4 regions of the Streptomyces sp. NPDC014870 genome follow, and region 3 is predicted to be linked to each of the others. Evidence: riboswitches for the same ligand, from Rfam matches in the RefSeq annotation. Region 3 holds a riboswitch; each other region holds the start of a gene.
The links. Region 3 has a riboswitch for cobalamin ahead of ACF09C_RS01855 (energy-coupling factor ABC transporter permease). Riboswitches for the same ligand answer to the same signal wherever they lie in the genome.
Positions count from the first base shown of each region.

Region 1 (5,213 bases), on a different contig from region 3:
CAGGTCGTCGCCGTCGAGCAGGACGCGGCCGGCGGTGGGGGTGAGGGTGCCGTAGACGCAGCGCAGGAGGGTGGACTTGCCGCTGCCGTTGGGGCCGACGAGCCCGATGGTCTCGCCGGGGCGGGCGGTGAGGTCGGCGTCGTGCAGCCGGGTGTCGTACGAGACTCCCTTGAGGACCAGTTCCGTGGGGGCGGGCCGGGAGGTCACACCGGGCTCCCTTCCGCGCGGTGGCGCATGAGCCAGAGGAAGAGGGGGCCGCCGATGAGGGCGGTGAGGACGCCGACCGGGATGTCCTGCGGCGCGGCGACGGTCCGGGCGGCGAGGTCCGCGAGGATCAGGGCGAGCGCGCCGCCGAGCGCGGCGACCGGAAGCAGGCGGCGGTGCGGTGCGCCGACGGCCATCCGGGCGGCGTGCGGGGCCATCAGGCCGACGAAGCCGACGGCGCCGCTGACGGAGACCATGACGGCGGTGACGAGCGAGGCGAGGACGAAGACGGCGGCCCGGAAGCGGGCGGTGTCCAGGCCGAGGACGGTGGCGCCCTCCTCGCCGACGAGGAGCAGGTCGAGCGGGCGGGCGAGGGCGACCAGGACCGCGGTGCCGAGGGCGACGACGACCGAGGGAAGCGCGAGGGTGTCCCAGCGGGCGCTGCCGAGGCCGCCGAGGGACCAGAACATGGCTTCCTGGAAGTGCTCGGGCCGCCGGGACAGGACGAGGAACAGGGTGCTCAGCGCCGACAGGATGTAGGAGACGGCGACGCCCGCGAGGACGAGCCGGGCGCCGGTCATCGTGGAGCCGCGCCGGGCCAGGGCGTAGACGAGGACCAGGGCGAGCAGGGCGCCCGCGAAGGCCCCTGCGGGCATGGCGACGGTGGTGGTGACCCCGCCGCCGATGCCGAGGACCAGGACGAGGACGGCCCCGCTGGACGCCCCGGAGGAGATCCCGAGCAGGAAGGGGTCGGCGAGCCGGTTGCGGACCAGGGCCTGCAGGACGGCGCCGACGACGGCGAGTCCGGCGCCGACGACCGCGCCGAGCAGCACGCGCGGGAGCCGGACGTCGAGCACGATCGTGCGGTACGGGGAGGGGGCGGCGCGGCCGGTGAGGATCTCGACGACCTGGCCCACGGGTATCCGTACGGAGCCGAGGGCGACCCCGGCGACGACGGCGGCCGCGAGGGCCGCGAGGAGGCCTGCGACGACGAGCCCGTACGGCAGGCGGCCCCGGCGCCGGCGCCGGGCGGCGGCGGCCTCGGTGGCCGCCGCCGGTCCCGTCACCGCCGTCACCGGTTCGGGTGCAGCTGGGCGGAGAGCTTGTCGACGGCGGCCGGGACGCGGACGCCCAGGACCGCGTCCGAGAGGGGCATGACGGCGAAGCGCTTGTTCTTGATCGCCGGGACGTCCTTGAGGGCCGGGTCGTCCAGGAGGCGCTTCTTCTTCTGCTCGACGGTCGTGGAGCCGTAGTCGTAGATGACGATCACGTCGGGCTTGCGGGCGACGACCTGCTCCCAGGTCGCGTCGCCGAAGGTCTTGTCCAGGTCGGCGAAGACGTTGCGGCCGCCGGCCCGGGTGATCAGCTCGTTGCCGATGCCCTTGCCGCCGGCGGTGAACGCGGTCTTGTCGCCGCTGTCGTAGACGAAGACGGAGACCGGGGCGACGCCCTTGAGCCGCTTCTCGGTCGCCGCGACGGTCTTCTTCGCCTCGGCGGTCCAGTCCGTGCCGCGCTCGGGGACGCCGAAGGTGCGGGCGACCTCGTCGACCTCCCGGTAGAGGTCGGCGAGGGAGGAGGCGCCGGAGGGGCAGTACTCCATGTTGAGGCGGCTCTCGATGCCCGACTTCTTCAGGTCGTCCCGGCCGCGGCCGGCCTTGGCGTCGAAGGCGCTGGCGTAACCCCCGTACACGAAGTCGGGGTTGGCGGCGAGCAGGGCCTCCTTGGAGGGGTACTCCTTGGCGAGCACCGGCACCGCGTCGTAGGCCTTCTTGTACGCGGGCAGGATCCGGTCGTCGAGGTAGGCGGTGCCGACCAGGGACTTCTCCAGACCGAGCGCGAGCATGACCTCGGTGACGTGCTGGTTCATGGTCACGGCCCGCTTCGGCGGCGCCTGGAACGTCGTCTTCACACCGCAGTTGGTGACGGTGTACGGGAATCCCGCGGCGGACTTCCCCGAGGGGGCGGCCTGTTCGGCGGGGGCCGCGCAGGCGGCGAGCAGCGGGACGAGGGCTGCGGCGGGCAGCAGGGTACGGCGGTGCCTGGTCAGCACGGAACGAGCCTCCTCCGGGGATTTCCACGTCCCCAGTCGGTGGTGAGAGGCGGCAGGTCAGTTCCTGGCTCCCAGCGTCCGAAGTCGCTGGTCACAGTGGCGGGACCGTGCCGGATTCGCACCGGCTTCCTGGGTCCTGCCGCCCTGGTGTCGGGTCAGTCTCTCAGGCGTCGTACGCCTCGACGACCTTGACCTCCTCCTCGGTCACCACGCCCTCGACGATCGTGTAGGAGCGGAACTGGAAGGGGCCGGCGCCGTCGACGTCGGCGGTGGAGACCAGGACGTAGTGGGCGCCCGGCTCGTTCGCGTAGGTGATGTCGGTGCGCGAGGGGTACGCCTCGGTGGCGGTGTGCGAGTGGTAGACGATCACGGGCTCCTCGTCCCGGTCGTCCATCTCGCGGTAGAGCTTCAGCAGATCGGCCGAGTCGAACTCGTAGAACGTGGGTGAGCGCGCCGCGTTCAGCATCGGGATGAACCGCTCGGGGCGGCCGCTGCCGGCGGGACCCGCGACCACGCCGCAGGCCTCGTCGGGGTGGTCCGCGCGGGAGTGTTCCACGATCTGGTCGTACAGGGCCCGGGTGATGGTCAGCATGGCGACAGGATAAGCATCGGATCAAGAGGGGCCGCGCGGAGCGCGTCAGGCAGGGTGGTGGTGGGCGACGGGTGGGCCGCCCCGTACCGAGGAGTGGTACGGAGCGGCCCGGATGCTGGACAGGCAGGCGTTACGAGCGCTTCACGAAGGCCGCGCCCTGCGGGTTGCGCGCCTTGAGGACCAGGTACGCGACACCCAGGATCAGGCCCCACAGCGGGGCGCAGTACAGCGAGATCCGCGCGTCCTTGTCGATGCCCATCATCACGATGACCATGCCGATGAAGGCGAGCGAGAAGAGGCTGAGCCAGATGCCGCCCGGGGCCTTGAAGGAGGACTGGGGCAGCTCGCCCCGGTCGGCCTTGAGGCGGAAGCGGACCTGGCAGACCAGGATCATGATCCAGGCCCACATGCCGGAGATGGTGGCGAAGGAGACGACGTAGTTGAAGGCGTCGCCGGGCCACTGGTAGTTGATCCAGACGCCGACCATCATCAGCCCGGCCGAGAAGGACGTGCCGACCAGCGGCAGGCCGTTCTTGGTGAGCTTGGTGAAGAACTTCGGGCCCTGGCCGTTGAGCGCGAGGTCGCGCAGCATGCGGCCGGTGGAGTACATGCCCGAGTTGCAGGAGGAGAGCGCGGCGGTCAGCACGACGAAGTTGACGATCGCGGCGCCGATGCCGAGGCCCATCTTCTCGAAGGCCGCGACGAACGGGGAGACGCCCGGCTGGAAGTGGGTCCACGGGACGACCGACAGGATCATGATCAGCGCGCCGACGTAGAAGACGGCGATGCGCCACGGCACGGTGTTGATCGCCTTGGGCAGGACGGTCTTCGGGTCCTTGGACTCGCCGGCCGTCACGCCGACCAGCTCGACCGCGAGGAAGGCGAACATGACCATCTGCAGGGTCATCAGGGTGGAGCCGATGCCCTTGGGGAAGAAGCCGCCCTCGGACCAGAGCAGGGTGATCGAGGCGGTGTCACCGGCGTCGGAGAAGCCGACGGTGAGGACACCGGCGCAGATCAGGATCATGCCGACGATCGCGGTGACCTTGACCATCGAGAACCAGAACTCGAGCTCGCCGAAGAGCTTGACCGAGATCAGGTTCGCGAGGAACAGGACGACCGTGAAGATCAGGGCGAAGACCCACTGCGGCTGATTGAGCCAGCCGTCCGCGTTCTTGGTCCAGTACTGCATGTACGCGGAGGCCGCGGTGACTTCGGTGATGCCGGTCACGACCCAGAAGAGCCAGTACGTCCAGCCGGTGACGAAGCCCCAGAACGGGCCGATGAACTCGCGTGCGTACTCCGAGAAGGAGCCGGACACGGGCCGGTACATGAGGAGCTCGCCGAGCGCCCGCATGATGAAGAAGATGACGAGGCCCGCGATGGCGTACGCCAGGATCAGACTGGGTCCCGCCTTGGAGATGCCCTTGCCCGCTCCGAGGAAGAGGCCCGTGCCGATGGCGCCGCCGATCGCGATCATCTGGATCTGGCGGGCGCCGAGTGCCCGGTGGTAACCCTCGCCGTCGGCGGAGTCCGCGGCCTCATTGCCGTCGTGCTGCTTGTCGACCTGCACTGAGGTCATGTTGATGCGCCTTTCTCCACGCTGATCCCCCCGGATATGGCTGGAGTGCTACCGGCGGTCAGCCGGCCAAGCGCCCTCGGGAACATGGGTGGCGTCCCCGAGTGGTCGTGAAGATTTATCACGGGGGAAACAGTGATCGAGGAGGGGCGTTGTGGCGCAGGCCACAGGAAAAAGGGGTCAAAAGCCACTCAACAGGACCAGTAAGAACACTTTGGTGACGTATTCGTTATCCGGATTTGAGTGTCCGCTGAGCGAACGGCGCCCTACCGATCGGTATCGGGCGCCGCGATCTCACGCGCCGGACATCAGGGTCTCGACGAGTGACTCCTGGAGCGCGCCCAGCCAGAGATACGCCATCACCATCGGCTTGCGCGGATCGGAGTCGGGCAGGCGGTACAGCTCCCCGCTCTCGTCCTCGTCGGTGACCTCCAGGCGCGTCCCGATCGTCAGCCGCAGATCGTTGAGGGCGCCGAGCCAGGCCCGGGACTCGTCGGGGGTGAGCTTGAGGACCGCCTCGCCCTCGCCGGCGGCGGAGCTGAGCGCGTCGAGGCTGCGGATCACCGCGAGCGCGTCCTGCCGCTTGCGGGCGCGCAGGTCGTTCTCGGTGTAGCGGCGGAACTCGGACGACGCCGAGCGCAGCTCCTCGCTCTCGTCCGCGTACGCGTCGGGGAAGAGCCGCTTGAGCGCGGGGTCGCTCGGGGCCTCGCTCGGCCCCTCGGTGAAGAGCGCGGCCAGCGGGTCCTCGCCCTCGACGGGCTCGTCGCCCGGGCCGATCAGCTCCATGA
Region 1 is NZ_JBIBWQ010000006.1:412,574-417,786, forward strand. Features, by position in the region: gene ACF09C_RS19930 (ABC transporter ATP-binding protein) at 1-207, opposite strand, end outside; gene ACF09C_RS19935 (FecCD family ABC transporter permease) at 204-1,280, opposite strand; gene ACF09C_RS19940 (ABC transporter substrate-binding protein) at 1,277-2,251, opposite strand; cobalamin riboswitch at 2,288-2,413, opposite strand; gene ACF09C_RS19945 (Mov34/MPN/PAD-1 family protein) at 2,418-2,846, opposite strand; gene ACF09C_RS19950 (amino acid permease) at 2,977-4,428, opposite strand; gene ACF09C_RS19955 (DUF2017 domain-containing protein) at 4,720-5,213, opposite strand, start outside.
Region 1: it holds a riboswitch for cobalamin, as region 3 does, so the genes downstream of both, ACF09C_RS19940 (ABC transporter substrate-binding protein) here and ACF09C_RS01855 (energy-coupling factor ABC transporter permease) in region 3, are expected to answer to the same signal.

Region 2 (5,213 bases), on a different contig from region 3:
CCGTGTTCTTCGCCGCGACCGCGATCCGCTTGTACGCCGTCTCCATCTCGGCCCGCGCCGGGCGGCCTTCGAGACCGCGGCCGTAGGCGTAGCCGCCCCAGACCGTGTACACCTCGGCGAGGTCCGCGTCCGTCCGCCAGTCGCGCGAGTCGATCAGCTGGAGGATGCCCGCGCCGTACGTGCCCGGCCGCGAACCGAAGATCCGGGTGGTCGCGCGCCGCTCGTCGCCGTGCTCGGCCAGGTCGGCCTGCGCGTGCGCCCGTACGTAGTTGTCCTCGGCCGGCTCGTCCAGCGCGGCGGCGAGCCGTACGGCGTCGTCGAGGAGCCCGATGACGTGCGGGAACGCGTCCCGGAAGAAGCCCGAGATGCGCAGCGTGACGTCGACGCGCGGGCGGCCCAGCTCGGCGAGCGGGATCGGCTCCAGACCGTTCACCCGGCGCGAGGCGTCGTCCCAGGTGGGGCGGACGCCCAGGAGGGCGAGCGCCTCGGCGACGTCGTCGCCGGCCGTGCGCATCGCGCTCGTACCCCACAGGGAGAGGCCGACGGAGGTCGGCCATTCTCCGTTGTCGGAGCGGTAGCGCTCCAGGAGCGAGTCGGCGAGCGCCTGGCCGGTCTCCCACGCGAGACGCGAGGGGACGGCCTTGGGGTCGACGGAGTAGAAGTTCCGGCCGGTCGGCAGGACGTTGACCAGGCCCCGGAGCGGCGAGCCCGAGGGGCCGGCGGGCACGAAGCCGCCGTTCAGCGCGTGCACGGCGTGGGCGAGTTCGTCGGTGGTCGCGGCGAGGCGCGGCACGACCTGCTCGGCGGCGAACCGGAGCACGGCCGCCACGTCGGGGCCGTGCGCGGCGGCGACCTCCGCGACCGCGTCCACGGACCAGTCGGCCGCCTCCATCGCCTCGACCAGCGCGCGGGCCGTCGCCTCCGCCTCGTCGGCGGTGGTCCGGGTCGCGGCCGACTCGTCCAGGCCGAGCGCCTCGCGCAGACCCGGCAGGGCCTGCGTACCACCCCAGATCTGCCGGGCGCGCAGGATCGACAGGACCAGGTTGACCCGCTCGGGCCCGGTCGGTGCCCCGCCAAGGACGTGCAGACCGTCGCGGATCTGGGCGTCCTTGACCTCGCAGAGCCAGCCGTCGACGTGCAGCAGGAAGTCGTCGAAGCCGTCGTCCTCGGGGCGGTCCTCCATCCCCAGGTCGTGGTCGAGCTTGGCCGCCTGGATCAGCGTCCAGATCTGCGCCCGGATCGCGGGCAGCTTCGACGGGTCCATGGAGGAGATCTGCGCGTACTCGTCGAGCAGCTGCTCCAGGCGCGCGATGTCGCCGTACGAGTCGGCGCGGGCCATCGGCGGCACCAGGTGGTCGACGAGCGTGGCGTGCACGCGCCGCTTGGCCTGCGTGCCCTCACCCGGGTCGTTGACGAGGAACGGGTAGACCAGCGGGATGTCACCGAGCGCCGCGTCCGGGCCGCACGCGGCCGACAGGCCCGCGTTCTTGCCGGGCAGCCACTCCAGGTTGCCGTGCTTGCCGAGGTGGACCATCGCGTCCGCCCCGAAGCCGCCGTCCTCGGCGCGCGCCGCGATCCAGCGGTAGGCGGCCAGGTAGTGGTGGGACGGCGGGAGATCGGGGTCGTGGTAGATCGCGATCGGGTTCTCGCCGAAGCCGCGCGGCGGCTGGATGAGGATCAGCAGGTTCCCGCGGCGCAGCGCGGCGAGGACGATGTCGCCCTCCGGGTTGCGGGAGCGGTCGAGGAACATCTCGCCGGGCGCGGGGCCCCAGTGCTCCTCCACGGCCTCCCGCAGCTCGGCGGGGAGCTGCGCGTACCAGCGCTTGTAGTCGGCGGCCGGGATGCGGACCGGGTTCTTGGCCAGCTGCTCCTCGGTCAGCCAGTCCTGGTCGTGGCCGCCGGCCTCGATCAGGGCGTAGATCAGCTCGTCGCCGTCGCCGGAGACGAGCCCCGGGATGTCGGCCTCGGCCCCGAAGTCGTACCCCTCGGCGATCAGCCGCCGCAGCAGCGCGACGGCGGAGGCGGGGGTGTCCAGGCCGACCGCGTTGCCGATCCGGGAGTGCTTCGTCGGGTACGCGGAGAGGACGAGCGCGAGCTTCTTCTCCGCGTTCGGGATGTGCCGCAGGCGGGCGTGGCGGACCGCGATCCCGGCGACGCGGGAGGCCCGCTCGGCGTCGGCGACGTAGGCGGGGAGCCCGTCCTCGTCGATCTCCTTGAAGGAGAACGGCACGGTGATCAGGCGGCCGTCGAACTCGGGCACGGCGACCTGGCTGGCCGCGTCCAGCGGGGAGAGCCCCTCGTCGTTCTCCTCCCAGGCGGCCCGGGAGCCGGTGAGGCAGAGCGCCTGCAGGATCGGTACGTCGAGGGCGGCGAGCGCGCCCGCGTCCCAGGCGTCCTCGTCGCCGCCGGCCTGCGCCTCGGCGGGCTTCGTGCCACCGGCGGCGAGGACGGTCGTGACGATCGCGTCCGCGCGCTGCAGCGTCTCGATCAGCTCGGGCTCGGGGGCGCGCAGCGAGGCGACGTAGAGCGGCAGGGCGCGGGCGCCCGCGTCCTCGATCGCCGAGCAGAGGGCGTCGACGAAGGCGGTGTTCCCGCTCATGTGGTGGGCGCGGTAGTAGAGCACCGCGACGGTCGGGCCCTCGGTCGTCCGGGCCGTGCGCTCCAGCGGGCCCCAGGTGGGCGCGGCGGCCGGGGCCTCGAAGCCGTGGCCGGTCAGCAGCACGGTGTCGGCGAGGAACCGGGCCAGCTGCTCCAGGTTGGCCGGGCCGCCGTGCGCGAGGTAGGCGTGGGCCTCGGTGGCGACGCCGACGGGGACGGTGGAAGCCTCCATGAGCTGGGCGTCGGGGGCCTGTTCGCCGGAGAGCACGACGACCGGCTTCCCCGCCGCGCGCACGGCCGTCAGGCCGTCCTCCCAGGCCCGCAGGCCGCCGAGCAGGCGGACGACGACGAGGTCGGCCTCGTCGAGGAGTCCGGGCAGGTCGTCCGGGGCGAGCCGGGAGGGATTGGCGAACCGGTAGGCGACCGGACCGCCGGCCGCGCGGGCGCTGAGCAGGTCGGTGTCGGAGTGCGACAGCAACAGAATTCGCATGCGTGCGCAGGCCTTCCTCGGGGTTGTCCGCGCCCCGGGTGGTCGTGTGGGTTGGGGCCTCCCCTGCTCGAGCGAAGCCGAGAGCTTGGGGAAGGGAGTTCCTGACTCACCGGGACCCTTCCGGGGCCCGGCTCACAGTGGCGGGACCGCGCCGGATTCTCACCGGGCTTCCTCCCCGGGGTCCTGGGACCCCATGCCGATCTGCATAGTAGATCGTGCGTCCGCCGGGCCGGTCTGGCCCGTCGGCGTCGTGGGTATGCTCGCCGCCATGCCGCCCACCCCACCCACTCCACCCAACCCGGGCGAACCGCCCGTACGGGACCGTGGTGACGCCTGCCCCGGGGCGCTTCGACTGCACGCCGCCGACGACGGGCGGCTGGCCCGACTGCGACTGCCCGCAGGGTTGTTGACGGCACGTCAGGTACTTACCCTGGCCTCGGTGGCCGAGGAGCTCGGGGACGGGCGGGTCAGTGTCACGTCCCGGGGGAACCTGGAGCTGCGCGGGCTCGGCGAGGGCTGCGGGGCGGAGCTGGCGGGGCGGCTCTCGGGCGCCGGGCTGCTGCCCTCCGAGACCCATGAGCGGGTCCGGAACATCGTGGCCTCCCCGGCGGCCGGACTCGACGGACTCGGCCACGGAGACGTGCAGTTGTGGGCCCGCGAGCTGGACGCGCTGCTGTGCGCGCGGCCGTGGACGGCGGCCCTGTCCGGCCGGTTCCTCTTCGCCCTGGACGACGGGCGGGGCGATGTGGCGGGGCTCGGCGGAGATGTGACGTTGATCGCAGAAGGCCCGTCGGTACGGATGCGGGTGGGCGGCCGGGACGTCCGGGTCGGCGCCGCCGACGCGCCCCGTGCCGCGCTCGCCGCCGCAGGGGCCTTCCTGGACGCCGCCCGCGCCGCCGGGAACGGCGCCTGGCGCGTACGGGAGCTTCCGGAGGGCCACAAGCCGGACGTGGCCGGCGCGCTCGCGGGCGCCGGGATCGTGTCGGAGCCCGTAACCGCGGCGGAACCGCCGCACGCGGAGCCGCACGCCGGGCCGCCCGCCCCCGGGCCCCTCGGCGCGACCGCCCTGCACGTGCTCGCGCCCCTCGGGCGGCTGACCGCAGGCCAGCTGCGGGCGCTCGCCGCGAGCGGCGGCGAGGTGCGGCTCACACCCTGGCGCGGGGCCGTCGTCACCGGCCTCGCGGGCCCCGGCGCCGTCGCGACCCGGCTGCGCGAGCTCGACGCCCACGGTCTCGTCACCGACCCGCGCTCCCCCTGGGCCGGGGTCGGCGCCTGCACCGGGCGCCCCGGCTGCGCGAAGTCCCTCGCGGACGTGCGCGCCGACGCCACCCCGGGCAGCGGCCACCGTTCCGGCGGGCTGCCCGTGTACTTCTCCGGGTGCGAGCGGCGCTGCGGCCACCCGCACGGCGCCTGGGTCGACGTCCTCGCCACCGGCGACGGCACGTACCTGGTGAACGGCGTCCCCACCCCCCGTACCGCCCTGCCCGACGCCGTCGCGGCGGCCCGCGTCCCCACAGCAAACACGAGATGAGCGAGAGCAGCAGGATGTTCGACTACGAGAAGGACGGCACGGAGATCTACCGCCAGTCCTTTGCCACGATCCGCGCCGAGGCGGACCTCGCGGGTCTGCCCGCCGACGTCGCCCAGGTCGCCGTCCGCATGATCCACGCCTGCGGGATGACCGACCTGGTCGCCGACCTCGCGTACTCCCCGCAGGTCGTCTCCCGGGCCCGCGCCGCCCTGCGCGCGGGCGCGCCGATCCTCTGCGACGCGCAGATGGTCGCCAGCGGCGTCACCCGCAGGCGGCTGCCCGCCGACAACGAGGTCGTCTGCACGCTCTCCGACCCGTCCGTGCCCGCGCTCGCCGCCGAACTCGGCACCACCCGCAGCGCCGCCGCCCTCGAACTCTGGCGCGACCGCCTCGAAGGCTCCGTCGTCGCCATCGGCAACGCGCCCACCGCGCTCTTCCACCTCCTGGAGATGGTCGCCAAGGGCGCCGGGAAGCCCGCCGCCGTCCTCGGCATACCCGTCGGCTTCATCGGCGCCGCCGAGTCCAAGGACGCCCTCGCCGACCGGGCCCGGACCCTCGGACTCGACTACCTCGTCGTCCGCGGCCGGCGCGGCG
Region 2 is NZ_JBIBWQ010000003.1:402,696-407,908, reverse strand. Features, by position in the region: gene cobN (cobaltochelatase subunit CobN) at 1-3,088, opposite strand, end outside; cobalamin riboswitch at 3,165-3,298, opposite strand; gene ACF09C_RS10425 (cobalamin biosynthesis protein CobG) at 3,345-4,619, shown strand; gene ACF09C_RS10420 (precorrin-8X methylmutase) at 4,634-5,213, shown strand, end outside.
Region 2: it holds a riboswitch for cobalamin, as region 3 does, so the genes downstream of both, cobN (cobaltochelatase subunit CobN) here and ACF09C_RS01855 (energy-coupling factor ABC transporter permease) in region 3, are expected to answer to the same signal.

Region 3 (5,213 bases):
GGTGTTGATGATGGACGCGCCGGCGGCCTCGATCTCCTTGGCGAGGGAGACGACCTCCTCCAGCGTGGAGCCCCCCGGGACCAGGTCCAGCATGGAGAGGCGGTAGATGACGATGAAGTCCTCGCCGACCTGCTCGCGGATCCGGCGGACGATCTCCAGCGGGAAGCGCACGCGGTTGGCGTAGCTGCCGCCCCAGCGGTCGGTACGGTGGTTGGTGGCGGCCGCGATGAACTCGTTGATGAGGTAGCCCTCGGAGCCCATGACCTCGACGCCGTCGTACCCGGCCTCCTTGGCGAGCTCGGCGCAGCGGGCGTAGTCCTCCACCGTCCGCTCGACCTCGGCGTCGGTCAGCTCGTTCGGTACGAAGGGGCTGATCGGTGCCTGGATCGCGCTCGGGGCGACGAGCCCGGGGTGGTAGGCGTACCGGCCGAAGTGCAGGATCTGCATCGCGATCCGCCCGCCCTCGGCGTGCACCGCGTCGGTGATCTGCCGGTGCTCGGCGACCTCCTCCTCGGTGGTCAGCTTGGCCCCGCCGTCCCACGGGCGGCCCGCCTCGTTCGGGGCGATGCCGCCGGTCACGATGAGCCCGACACCGCCGCGGGCGCGCTCGGCGTAGAAGGCGGCCATGCGCGCGAACCCGTTCTCGGTCTCTTCGAGACCGACGTGCATGGAGCCCATGAGCACCCGGTTGGGCAGGGTGGTGAACCCGAGGTCGAGCGGGCTCAGCAGGTGCGGGTACGGGGTCGCAGCCGGGGTCGGGTTCATGGGGGCGCCTCCTCGCGCAGGATCGTCACCCCTGTTCTAAGTGACCCCGCCCCCGTTATGCAACTAGTTGCAGAAGGCTGGTCGAGTGATCTGCGCTACTACTCGGTAACCGCCGTCTCGGCCCACACTGCCAGCTCCTCCGCCGTACGCGGACCGGGCACGTCCGGGCCGAGCAGGCCGTGAGCCCGGAGGAGACGGGTGACCGCCATGCCCCACGGCCGCCGCAGCCGCGCCGCGTCGAGCAGCGCGTCGTCGGCGAGCAGCTCCTCGATCGGCCCGGTCCGCAGGCCCTCCGGGGTGAGGACGGCGGCCTCGTCCGCCCAGCGCAGCGCCAGGTCGACGTCGTGCGTCGCCATCACCACCGTCGTGCCCGCGTCGCGCAGCCTGCCGAGCACCTCCAGGAGCCGTTCCTGCCCGTGCGGATCGAGCCCCGCGGTCGGCTCGTCCATGATCAGGACCCGCGGGCGCATCGCCACGGCGCCCGCGATCGCGGCCCGCTTCCGCTGCCCGTACGACAGCAGATGCGTCGGGCGGTCCTCCAGCGCGACGATGTCCAGCGCCTCCAGTGCCTCGCGCACCCGGAGCCGTACCTCCTCCTCCGGAAGTCCGAGGTTCATCGGGCCGAACGACACGTCCTGCCCGACCGACGCGGCGAACAGCTGGTCGTCCGGGTCCTGGACCACCAGCTGCACGGTCGTCCGCAGCCGCGTCAGCCCCTTCCGGTCGTACGACACCTCCGTACCGTCGAGCCGGAGGGCCCCGCCGCCGCAGCGCAGGCCCCCGCTCAGCAGCCGCAGCAGCGTCGTCTTGCCGCCGCCGTTGCGGCCGAGCAGCGCGAGCGCCCGGCCCTCCGGCACGGCGAAGTCGACGCCGTCGAGGATCAGCGGCCCGTCCTCGTAGGCGAACGTGGCCTTCACCAGCTCCACGACAGGGGGTGCGGGACTCACGGCAGTGACCTTTCCAGGACGAGGGTGAGGGCGACGAGCCCGGTGAGCAGGGCGGCCGTCGAGGCGAGGAACCGGCCCGAGACCGCCGCCTCGGGCACCAGGACGCGCAGCGTCCCGTCGTAGCCCCGCCCGGCGAGCCCGGACTGCAGCCGCTGGGCCCGGTCGAAGGCGCGGACGAACGAGGTCGCGCCGAGCCCGGCGAGCGAACGCCAGGTCGCCGCCCGCGTCGTCAGCCCGAGGCGGGCCGCCTGCGCCTGTCGGATTTTGGATAGGGAATCCAGAAGGAGAAAACTGATCCGGTACATCACCAGCGCCACGTCCACCACCGGCGCCGGCACCCCCGCCCGCACGAGCCGGGGCAGCACGTCCGACACGGGCGTGGTGAAGGCGAACAGCAGCACGCCCAGGGACGCCGACGAGGTCCGCAGCAGCAGCTCACCGGCATGGACCGGGCCGTCCTGAGCGAGCACGACGAGACCCCGCGCCCCGCCCACCTCGAAGAGGAGCGGGACCGCGCCGGTCACACAGAAGCCCAGCGGGATGCGGAACGCGCGCCACAGCTGACGCCCCGGCACCCCCGCGGGACCGAGCAGGACGGCGAGGGTCGCCGCCGCGACCAGGACGGCACCCGGCCACGGCGGCAGACAGACCGCGCACAGCGTGAGCCCGAAGCCGAGCGCGGCTTTCTCGCACGGGTGACGGCGGCGCCAGCGACTGCTGTGCGCCGCCGCGTCGATCGGCAGCACCGGCGGCTAGACGTCGTCGCCGGACGACGCCGACCGCAGCGCCTTCGCCTTGGCGCGCGCCTCCCCCTGCTTGCGGCCCCGGTGCACACCGAAGTAGTACGCCAGCACACCCGCGCCGAGCGCGGCCTGCAGGGCGAACAGTGCCGACTCGATCTCGCCGGACGCCGGCTCGTAGAGCGGGCTGAACCACGGCTCGTAGTCCGGGGCGATCTCCGTGATCGCCGCCTCCGCCTCGGCGTCTGCCCCGGCGAACGGCTCCTCCTTGTGGTCGCCGAGACCCAGAACCAGCGGGAGCACCGCAAGGGCCGCGACGACGAGCAGGAGCAGGGAGTTGATCTTCGCGTTCCGGCTCATCAGGCGCTCGCCTCCGCCTTCTCGTTCTTCTTGCGGGACGGGAGCAGGACCCCGAGCCTGGTCAGGTCGGCCTTGCTGGACTGCGTGAGCAGCCGCATGACCAGCACGGTGAGCAGACCCTCGCTGACGGCGAGCGGCAGCTGCGTGACGGCGAAGATGGAACCGAACTTGGCCAGCGCCCCGAGCACACCGCTGCCCGGGTCGGGGAAGGCCAGCGCGAGCTGGACGCTGGTGACGCAGTACGTCGACAGGTCGGCGACGAACGCGCCGAAGAACACGCTCACCATGAGCGGCACGTCGAACCGGCGCAGCAGCCAGTACGTACCGAATCCGGCCCACGGCCCGACGATCGCCATCGAGAACACGTTGGCCCCGAGCGTCGTGAGCCCGCCGTGCGCCAGCAGCAGCGCCTGGAACAGCAGGGTGATCGTGCCCAGGACCGCCATCACGGGCGGGCGGAACAGGATCGCGCCCAGGCCCGTACCGGTCGGGTGCGAGCAACTGCCCGTGACCGACGGGATCTTGAGGGCCGACAGGACGAAGGTGAACGCGCCGGACGCGCCGAGCAGCAGGGTGGACTCGGGGTTGGCCTTGACCTCACGGGTCAGCGCGCGGACGCCGTGGACGACGAAGGGAGCGGACGCGACGCCCCAGGCGGCCGCGTGCACAGGGGGCAGATACCCCTCGGCTATATGCATGGTTGGGAGACCCTCTCCAGCACCTCGTGGATGGACAACGCACCTTGGCCGGTCTCCTGGCTGACGGGTCATGCCGCCGCGGCTCCGCCTTCCCACACCACCGCGGTCTCCCGCAGCGGTCCAGTGGCTTCCCCGGAGGGATGGAGCCGGACTTCCCGATCACAGTGGCGAGGGCCGCACCGGTACCGCACCGGTTTCCCGTACACCAAGGCGCTGTGACATTAGTGGGTTGACCAGGTACATCACAACACGGGGGCACTCCGGGACGGTGTGTGACACATCTCCCGCGCGCCCCCTGCCCGCCTCTCCTGCCCCTGGTGCGCGCTCACTCCTTCCGGTACGTGTACGCCTCCGCCGCCGCGGCCGACACCGCGTCCAGGTCGCCGCCCGCGCTCGCCGTCACGAGCGCGGCGACGGCGCCCTCCACGAAGGGCGCGTCCACCAGCAGCGCCCCCTCGGGCAGCTCGTCGCCCTCGGCGAGCAGTGCCTTCACCGTCAGGACTGCGCTCCCGAGGTCGACGAGGAGAGCCACCCCGGCGCCCCCGTCGACCGCCTTCGCCGCCTCGACGATCCGCTCGGAGCTGGTGCCGAGCCCTCCGTCCGGGGTGCCTCCGGCGGCGGCGACCGGCGCGGTCGCCCCACATCCCGCCAGCCCCCGGGCCAGCTCGGCCACGGAGTCGGCCACCGCCGCGCTGTGCGAGACCAGCACGATGCCCACCTGACCGGTCATGCGGCGGCCACCTCCGCGAGCGCGGCGATCAGCAGCGCCGACGAGGTCGCCCCGGGGTCCTGGTGCCCGATCGAGCGCTCGCCCAGATAGCTCGCCCTGCCCTTGCGCGCCCGCAGGGGTACGGTCGCCAGGGCACCGGCCTCGGCCGCGTCCCGGGCGGCGGCGAACGAGTCGCCGAGCGCCTCGGCCGCGGGCACGAGCGCGTCCAGCATCGTCTTGTCGCCGGGCTTGGCACCGCCCAGCTGAGCGACGCCGGCGACCCCTGCGGTCAGCGCCGCCGCAAGCTCCTCCCGCGTCACCGCTCCGGCCTCGCCGAGCGCCTTGCCGGTGCGGCGCAGCATCGTCCCGTAGAGCGGCCCGGACGCGCCGCCGACGGTGGAGATCAACTGCCGCCCGGCCAGGACGAGTACGGCCCCCGGGGTCTCCGGCAGCTCCTTGTCCAGGACCTCCGTCACGGCGGCGAACCCCCGCTTCAGATTGGCGCCGTGGTCGGCGTCGCCGATCGCCGAGTCGAGCTCGGTGAGCCGGTCGGCCTCGCGCTCGACGGCGCCGGCGGCCGCGGCCAGCCAGCGACGGAAGAAGGCGCCGTCGAACAGCTCCCCGCCGTCGTCGGTCTCGTCGTTCACGCCCCGGCTCCCTCGCCGGCTCGCTTCCTCGTTCATCTCGGACATCCCGCCCTCACCGACCCCAGCGCAGGGCGGCCGTCTGCACGGGCGCGTCCCAGAGCCGCAGCAGTTCCTCGTCGGCCTCGCAGAGGGTCACCGAGCAACCGGCCATGTCGAGCGAGGTCACGTAGTTGCCGACCAGCGTGCGGGCGACGGGCACGCCGCGCTCGGCCAGCACTCGCTGCACCTCGGCGTTGAATCCGTACAGTTCGAGCAGCGGCGTGGCACCCATCCCGTTCACCAGGGCGAGCACAGGCCCGGAGGGTCGCAGGTCCTCGAGGACGGCGTCGACGGCGAAGTCGGCGATC
Region 3 is NZ_JBIBWQ010000001.1:433,308-438,520, reverse strand. Features, by position in the region: gene ACF09C_RS01875 (FAD-dependent oxidoreductase) at 1-765, opposite strand, end outside; gene ACF09C_RS01870 (ATP-binding cassette domain-containing protein) at 864-1,712, opposite strand; gene cbiQ (cobalt ECF transporter T component CbiQ) at 1,709-2,458, opposite strand; gene ACF09C_RS01860 (energy-coupling factor ABC transporter substrate-binding protein) at 2,465-2,812, opposite strand; gene ACF09C_RS01855 (energy-coupling factor ABC transporter permease) at 2,812-3,510, opposite strand; cobalamin riboswitch at 3,539-3,763, opposite strand; gene ACF09C_RS01850 (PTS-dependent dihydroxyacetone kinase phosphotransferase subunit DhaM) at 3,836-4,240, opposite strand; gene dhaL (dihydroxyacetone kinase subunit DhaL) at 4,237-4,836, opposite strand; gene dhaK (dihydroxyacetone kinase subunit DhaK) at 4,919-5,213, opposite strand, start outside.

Region 4 (5,213 bases), on a different contig from region 3:
GGGTGTGGCCGCCGGCGCGCTGGAGGGCGAGCGTGACGAGCGCGGTGGTCGGTGCCTCGCTCTCGCACACCTGGCCGTCGAGGATCAGGAAGCTGGGGAACCCGCCGTCGTCGCACTGCAGTTGGGTCAGGCGCGCCACCGACTCGGCAGGCGGCGTCACTCCGCCGTTGAGCAGGGCGATGACGGCGAGGGTCTGCCCCTCGGTCTGTCCGGTGGTCCGGAAGTCGCCCTTGGTCGCGCAGCCGGGGACGGGCTGCGGCGCGTCCGAGCCGCTGAGGCAGACGTTCGCCATGAGGTCGCCGAGGAGGTCGTGGCCGCCGAAGGCGCGGGGGTCCTTGCCGGTGGCCTCGGCGACGAGCGCGAGGCGGGCGGCGGCGGTGGCGTCGGGCGCCTCGTCCTTCCCGGCGGGGTAGGCGTAGGCGTCGGTGTGTTCAGGCCTGGCGAGGAAGTCGGCGATTCGCCGGGCTGTGGGGTTCTCGTTGTCGAGTGAGGCCAGTGCGTAGGCGACCTCGGTGGTGGCGAGGTAGTTCGGCGTGGTGTCGCCGTCGTTGACGACGCGCTGCCCGTTGGTCAGCCGGTCGGTGAGCCAGCGGGTCGCGGCGGGCAGATCGACCGTGCCCGGGGGCACGTTGGGCGCCGGCGGATCGCTGGGGTTCGGCGGGTCGCCGCCCTCGGCCCGGACGTCGTCGGGGGTGAACGAGGGCCTGCCCTTGGTGCCGCCGATGTCCGTGCCGCCGAAGACCCAGGCGTCCACGTCACCGGGCTTGAGGGTGCGGGACATGGCGCCCAGCGGGCTGTACGTCCACTTCCGCTGGCCGGGTGAGGCGATCCAGTACGACCAGTAGGCGGTGGCCTGCGGGGTGAGGACGCAGTCCTCCTGGGCCGGAGTGGGGTACTGCTTACCGCTGTTGAACGAGCCGTTGCCTATGCGGCAGATGAACGCGGGACCGTCGTGCTCCGTTCCGGCCGTGCTGAACCCGCCGGAGCGCAGGAGTTCGTAGCCGGTCGTGGGAGTGGTGTCGCAGCCGCGCACCACAGGGCCGCCCCAGTGGCCGAAGTCGACGGCGACGATGGCGCCCTTCGTGCGGGTGCACTTCCCGATCGGGTCGGCGCTCGCCGGGGCCGCCGCCGTGAGGTGGGTCAGGCCCGCACCGAGCGTCAGAAAGGAGGCGGTCAGGACGGACAGAAGCCGCCGTCTCGCCCTCCACCACCGTCTCGCCTGCTGTTCGGTCCCCACCGCGGCCCCTCGTCTCTGCCGGGCGGCTGCGTGCGTGGCGATGCGCCCCGCACAGTGGAGATGCCATGGCGAGGCGGTGACGACCACGCCGTAGTCCGCGACGGCGTTCTTCGTACTGAGTCCCAGCCCCAGGCATTCCGACTCACCCGGGACGATCCGGGTCTACGGTTGCGGGTCAGCGCCGGAATTCGACCGGCTTCCCCTGGTGCTGATTGCTTGTCAGCCGGAGTGCAACACGGATCCGTTGAGACCGTCAAGATGGTGTCCGTCTCACGGGGATCCCCGGCACCGGCCCTCGCCCGCTCCCTGCGGCACCGCTGGCGGTACCTTGATCGTTCAGGTAGCGTCCTGGGCTGCCACATGGGGGAATCCGGTGCGAATCCGGAGCTGACGCGCAGCGGTATGAGACGGCGGGGGCCGTCTTTCGAGCCCGAATGCCCAGACGGCGATGCAGTACACGAAGCCGTACCACGCGTTCCGGACGGCGGCTCCCCGGCGATGCCCGGCCGTGCTCCGACACGGTGACGCGAGGTGTGCACTGGAGCGGCCGGCGTCCGCCGACTTCCAGGAGCAGGTCATGTCTCGTTCCCGTACCTCCCGTCGCCTCTCACTCGTGGTGCCGGCGGCGCTCGGCGCCCTCGCCCTCGGCACGCTTCCCGCTCTCGCGACCTCGACCCCCGCGCAGATAGCCACGTCCAAGACCAACGGCGTCGCGTACCTCAAGTCCCTTCAGGCGGCTGACGGTTCGTACGCCGGCTCGGGTCTGTCCAACGAGTGGGCGTTCAGCGCCTTCGCCGCGGCCGGCACGGCCGTCGTCGACGTGGCCCCGGGCGGAGACACCACCAAGAACGCCAGAACCGTCTACCGGAATCTGCTGTCGACGGCCGCCTGGCCCTCGGCGACCCCGGTCGTCACGGACTACGAGCGCGGAACGCTCAACGCGTACGCCGCGGGCATCGACCCGGCCCGTGTCTCGGCCTCACGCAACCTCATCGCGAACATCTACTCCTACTGGCAGACCGCGGAGCCGGGCTACTTCGGCCCGTCCGCGAACTTCAACGGCACGGTCTTCGCGGCCCTTTCGCTGGGCGGCGCGAAGACCCAAGGCGGCACCGCCCGCGTCCCGCAGGCACTCACCGACGCGATCGTCACCCGCCTCCGTGCCAACCAGCACAACGACGGCGGCTGGACCTACCAGAAGGTCGAGGGCAACCCCACGGGTCTCGCCTCGGCGAGCGACATCGACATGACCGGTGCCGGGATGGCCGCCCTGTGCGTCTCCGGCGTCCCCAACACCGACACCGACGTCGTCCAGGCCAAGAACTTCCTCAAGGGCAAGCTGGTCGCCTCCTCCGGCGCCTTCAACTCCCTCTACGGGGTCAACACCAGCTCCAACGGCTGGGGCATCGCGGGCCTCAACGCCTGTGGTTTCAACCCGCAGTCGGCCGACTTCACCACGATCAGCGGCAAGACGCCGGTCGACTTCCTCATCGCCAACCAGTACAACCCGGCGGGCGGATTCAAGTACAAGCCAGCCGACACCGTTCCCTCGGCCTATTCCTCCATCGACGCGCTGCGCGCGGTCGCCGGCGGCGGCTTCACCACGGCCCCGCCGGTCCCGGTCACCCCCGGGGCCACCCAGTGGGTCGCCCAGCCCACCTTCACGGCGGGCACCGCCACCAAGCTGGCCCTGACCGTCGACGACGGCGCCGGCAACCTCAAGGTGTGCTCGGTGTCCTTCACGCCCACGGGGACGACCACGACGCTCGGCGATGTTCTCGCCGCCGCGACGAGCGCCGCGAGCCCGACCGGCTGCGTCACCTCCGTGACCCCGGCGTCGGGAACCGGCGCGATCACCGAGGTCAACGGCAAGGCCAACAGCGGCTCGAACACCTGGAAGGTCAGCGTCGACGGCTCCTCGTTCGCGGGCGCCCTGCGCGAGAAGACGATCAACGTCGGCGACACCATCGCGCTGCGCTGGGGCGCCTGAGGCCCCAGGGGGTGGGGGCCCGCTGCCGGGCCCTCACCCGCCGCGGCGCCGGACCGGGAGCACTCGGGAAGTGGCCTGCGGCGTCGGCTCGGACCGGATGCCGGGCCGTTCTGGGCGCCTCTGAGTCCCACGAACCACCAGCAGGAGGACGGAGAAGGAATGGCCGCCAGGAGCGAGCCCACGACCATGACAGTCGACGGCCGGCCCATGGTCCTGCTCAGCGAGCAGGAATACGAGGCCCTGGTCTCGTCCCGGCGCCAACTGGGCTCGCAGGTGGCCCGGTTGGCCAAGGTGCGCGAAGCGCTCCTCGACGTGGTCGAGCTCGCCGAATCCCTCGGAACGGCCCTACTCGACCGACGGAACCAGGCGGTCACCGGCGAGGGCACAGCGGACGACATCGGCGCGGACGGCGCGGTGGTCCTCCTCGGCGAGACACACCGGCGCCTCGACCGCGCCCGTCGAGCCGCCGGCATGCGGAAGTCGACGACGGATCTCACCCCGGAGAGGTAGGGCGACGTCTGTGCTCTCGCTGTCCGTCCGGGTCGGTCAGCCGACCGTGTCGTCGGAGCAGGGCCTGAGCAGATACGTGTCCATGATCCAGCCGTGCTTCGCCCTGGCCGCGGCGCGTGCCCGACGGATGTCGTCGGCGACCTCGTCGAGCGGGCCGGAGATCAGGATCTCGTCCGGGGTACCGAGGTAGGCACCCCAGTAGATCCACGTGCCACCGCCGGCGAACTGCCGGAACGACTCGTGAGCATCGAGCATGACGACGATGTCTCCGTCGTCGTTGCCCACTGTCTCGGCCAGCCTTCGTCCGGGCGTGATATGGATCGGGCGGCCCACCCGGTTGAGGCCGACGCGGTGGCGCGCCGCCAGCGTGGACACGCTGCTGACCCCCGGGACGACGTCGTAGGTGAACGTCACGTTCCCGCGGGCCGCGATCTCCTCCAGTACGGCGAGCGTGCTGTCGTACAGCGAGGGGTCGCCCCACACCAGGAACGCTCCGCGCTGCCCGGTCGCGAGTTCCTCGCGGATCAGCCGCTCGCAGATGTCGGCGCGCCGTCGCCGCCACTCGTGGACGGCGTCGGTGTAGCCGCCCCGGGCGCCCTGTGCGCGGTCGCGCCACGGATCCTCGGCCTCGACCACGCGGTGCGGACCGGGGACGTGTTCGGCCAGCATGGCCCGTCGGAGGCGGGTGAGGGACGACTTCTCCTCGCCCTTCTCCAGAACGAAGAAGACGTCCGTCCTCCGCATGGCCTTCACCGCACCGAGCGTCAGTTGGTCGGGATCCCCGGATCCGATCCCGATCACCGCGATGTGCCTCGTGCCGTCCAACGCTGCTCCCCCTTCGATGCCACCGATCCCCTCCACCCTGCGGACCCGTCCGGAACGCATCCGGTGAGGGCGGACCGGGCCAGGTTACGGAACGGCCCGCGCCGGTCGCCCGGCCGGTGTGGTGACAGGGGGAACACGAAGGAGGGCGGGAAGCCTCCACGCCTCCCGCCCTCCAGTCGCACCCACCGGCCCCTGACCCGATGGTTGCGCGCCGCCCAGGGCCCTCAGCCCGGGCTACCGGGTCTCTCCTCCCGGTCGTACGTGTGGAACCCACGCCCCGCCTTCCGGCCGAGCAGCCCCGCCTCGACCATGCGCATGAGCAGGGGCGGTGGGGCGTACAGGGGTTCCTTGAACTCGTCGTACAGCGACTCGGCGATGGAGGCGACCGTGTCGAGGCCGATCAGGTCGGCCAGCCGGAGCGGGCCCATCGGGTGGGCGCAGCCGAGCTCCATGCCGCGGTCGACGTCCGTGGCGGTCGCGAAGCCCGACTCGGTCATGCGGATCGCGGAGAGCAGGTAGGGAACGAGCAGGGCGTTGACCACGAAGCCGGCCCGGTCGTGCGAGTGGATGACGGTCTTTCCGAGGGTGTGGGTGGCGAACTCCGTCACGGCACCGGTCACCTCGGCGGAGGTGTGCAGGGTGGTGACGACC
Region 4 is NZ_JBIBWQ010000015.1:62,007-67,219, reverse strand. Features, by position in the region: gene ACF09C_RS35095 (prenyltransferase/squalene oxidase repeat-containing protein) at 1-1,237, opposite strand, end outside; cobalamin riboswitch at 1,347-1,485, opposite strand; cobalamin riboswitch at 1,554-1,699, shown strand; gene ACF09C_RS35090 (hypothetical protein) at 1,815-3,227, shown strand; gene ACF09C_RS35085 (hypothetical protein) at 3,414-3,737, shown strand; gene cobF (precorrin-6A synthase (deacetylating)) at 3,774-4,562, opposite strand; gene ACF09C_RS35075 (3-hydroxybutyryl-CoA dehydrogenase) at 4,787-5,213, opposite strand, start outside.
Region 4: it holds a riboswitch for cobalamin, as region 3 does, so the genes downstream of both, ACF09C_RS35090 (hypothetical protein) here and ACF09C_RS01855 (energy-coupling factor ABC transporter permease) in region 3, are expected to answer to the same signal.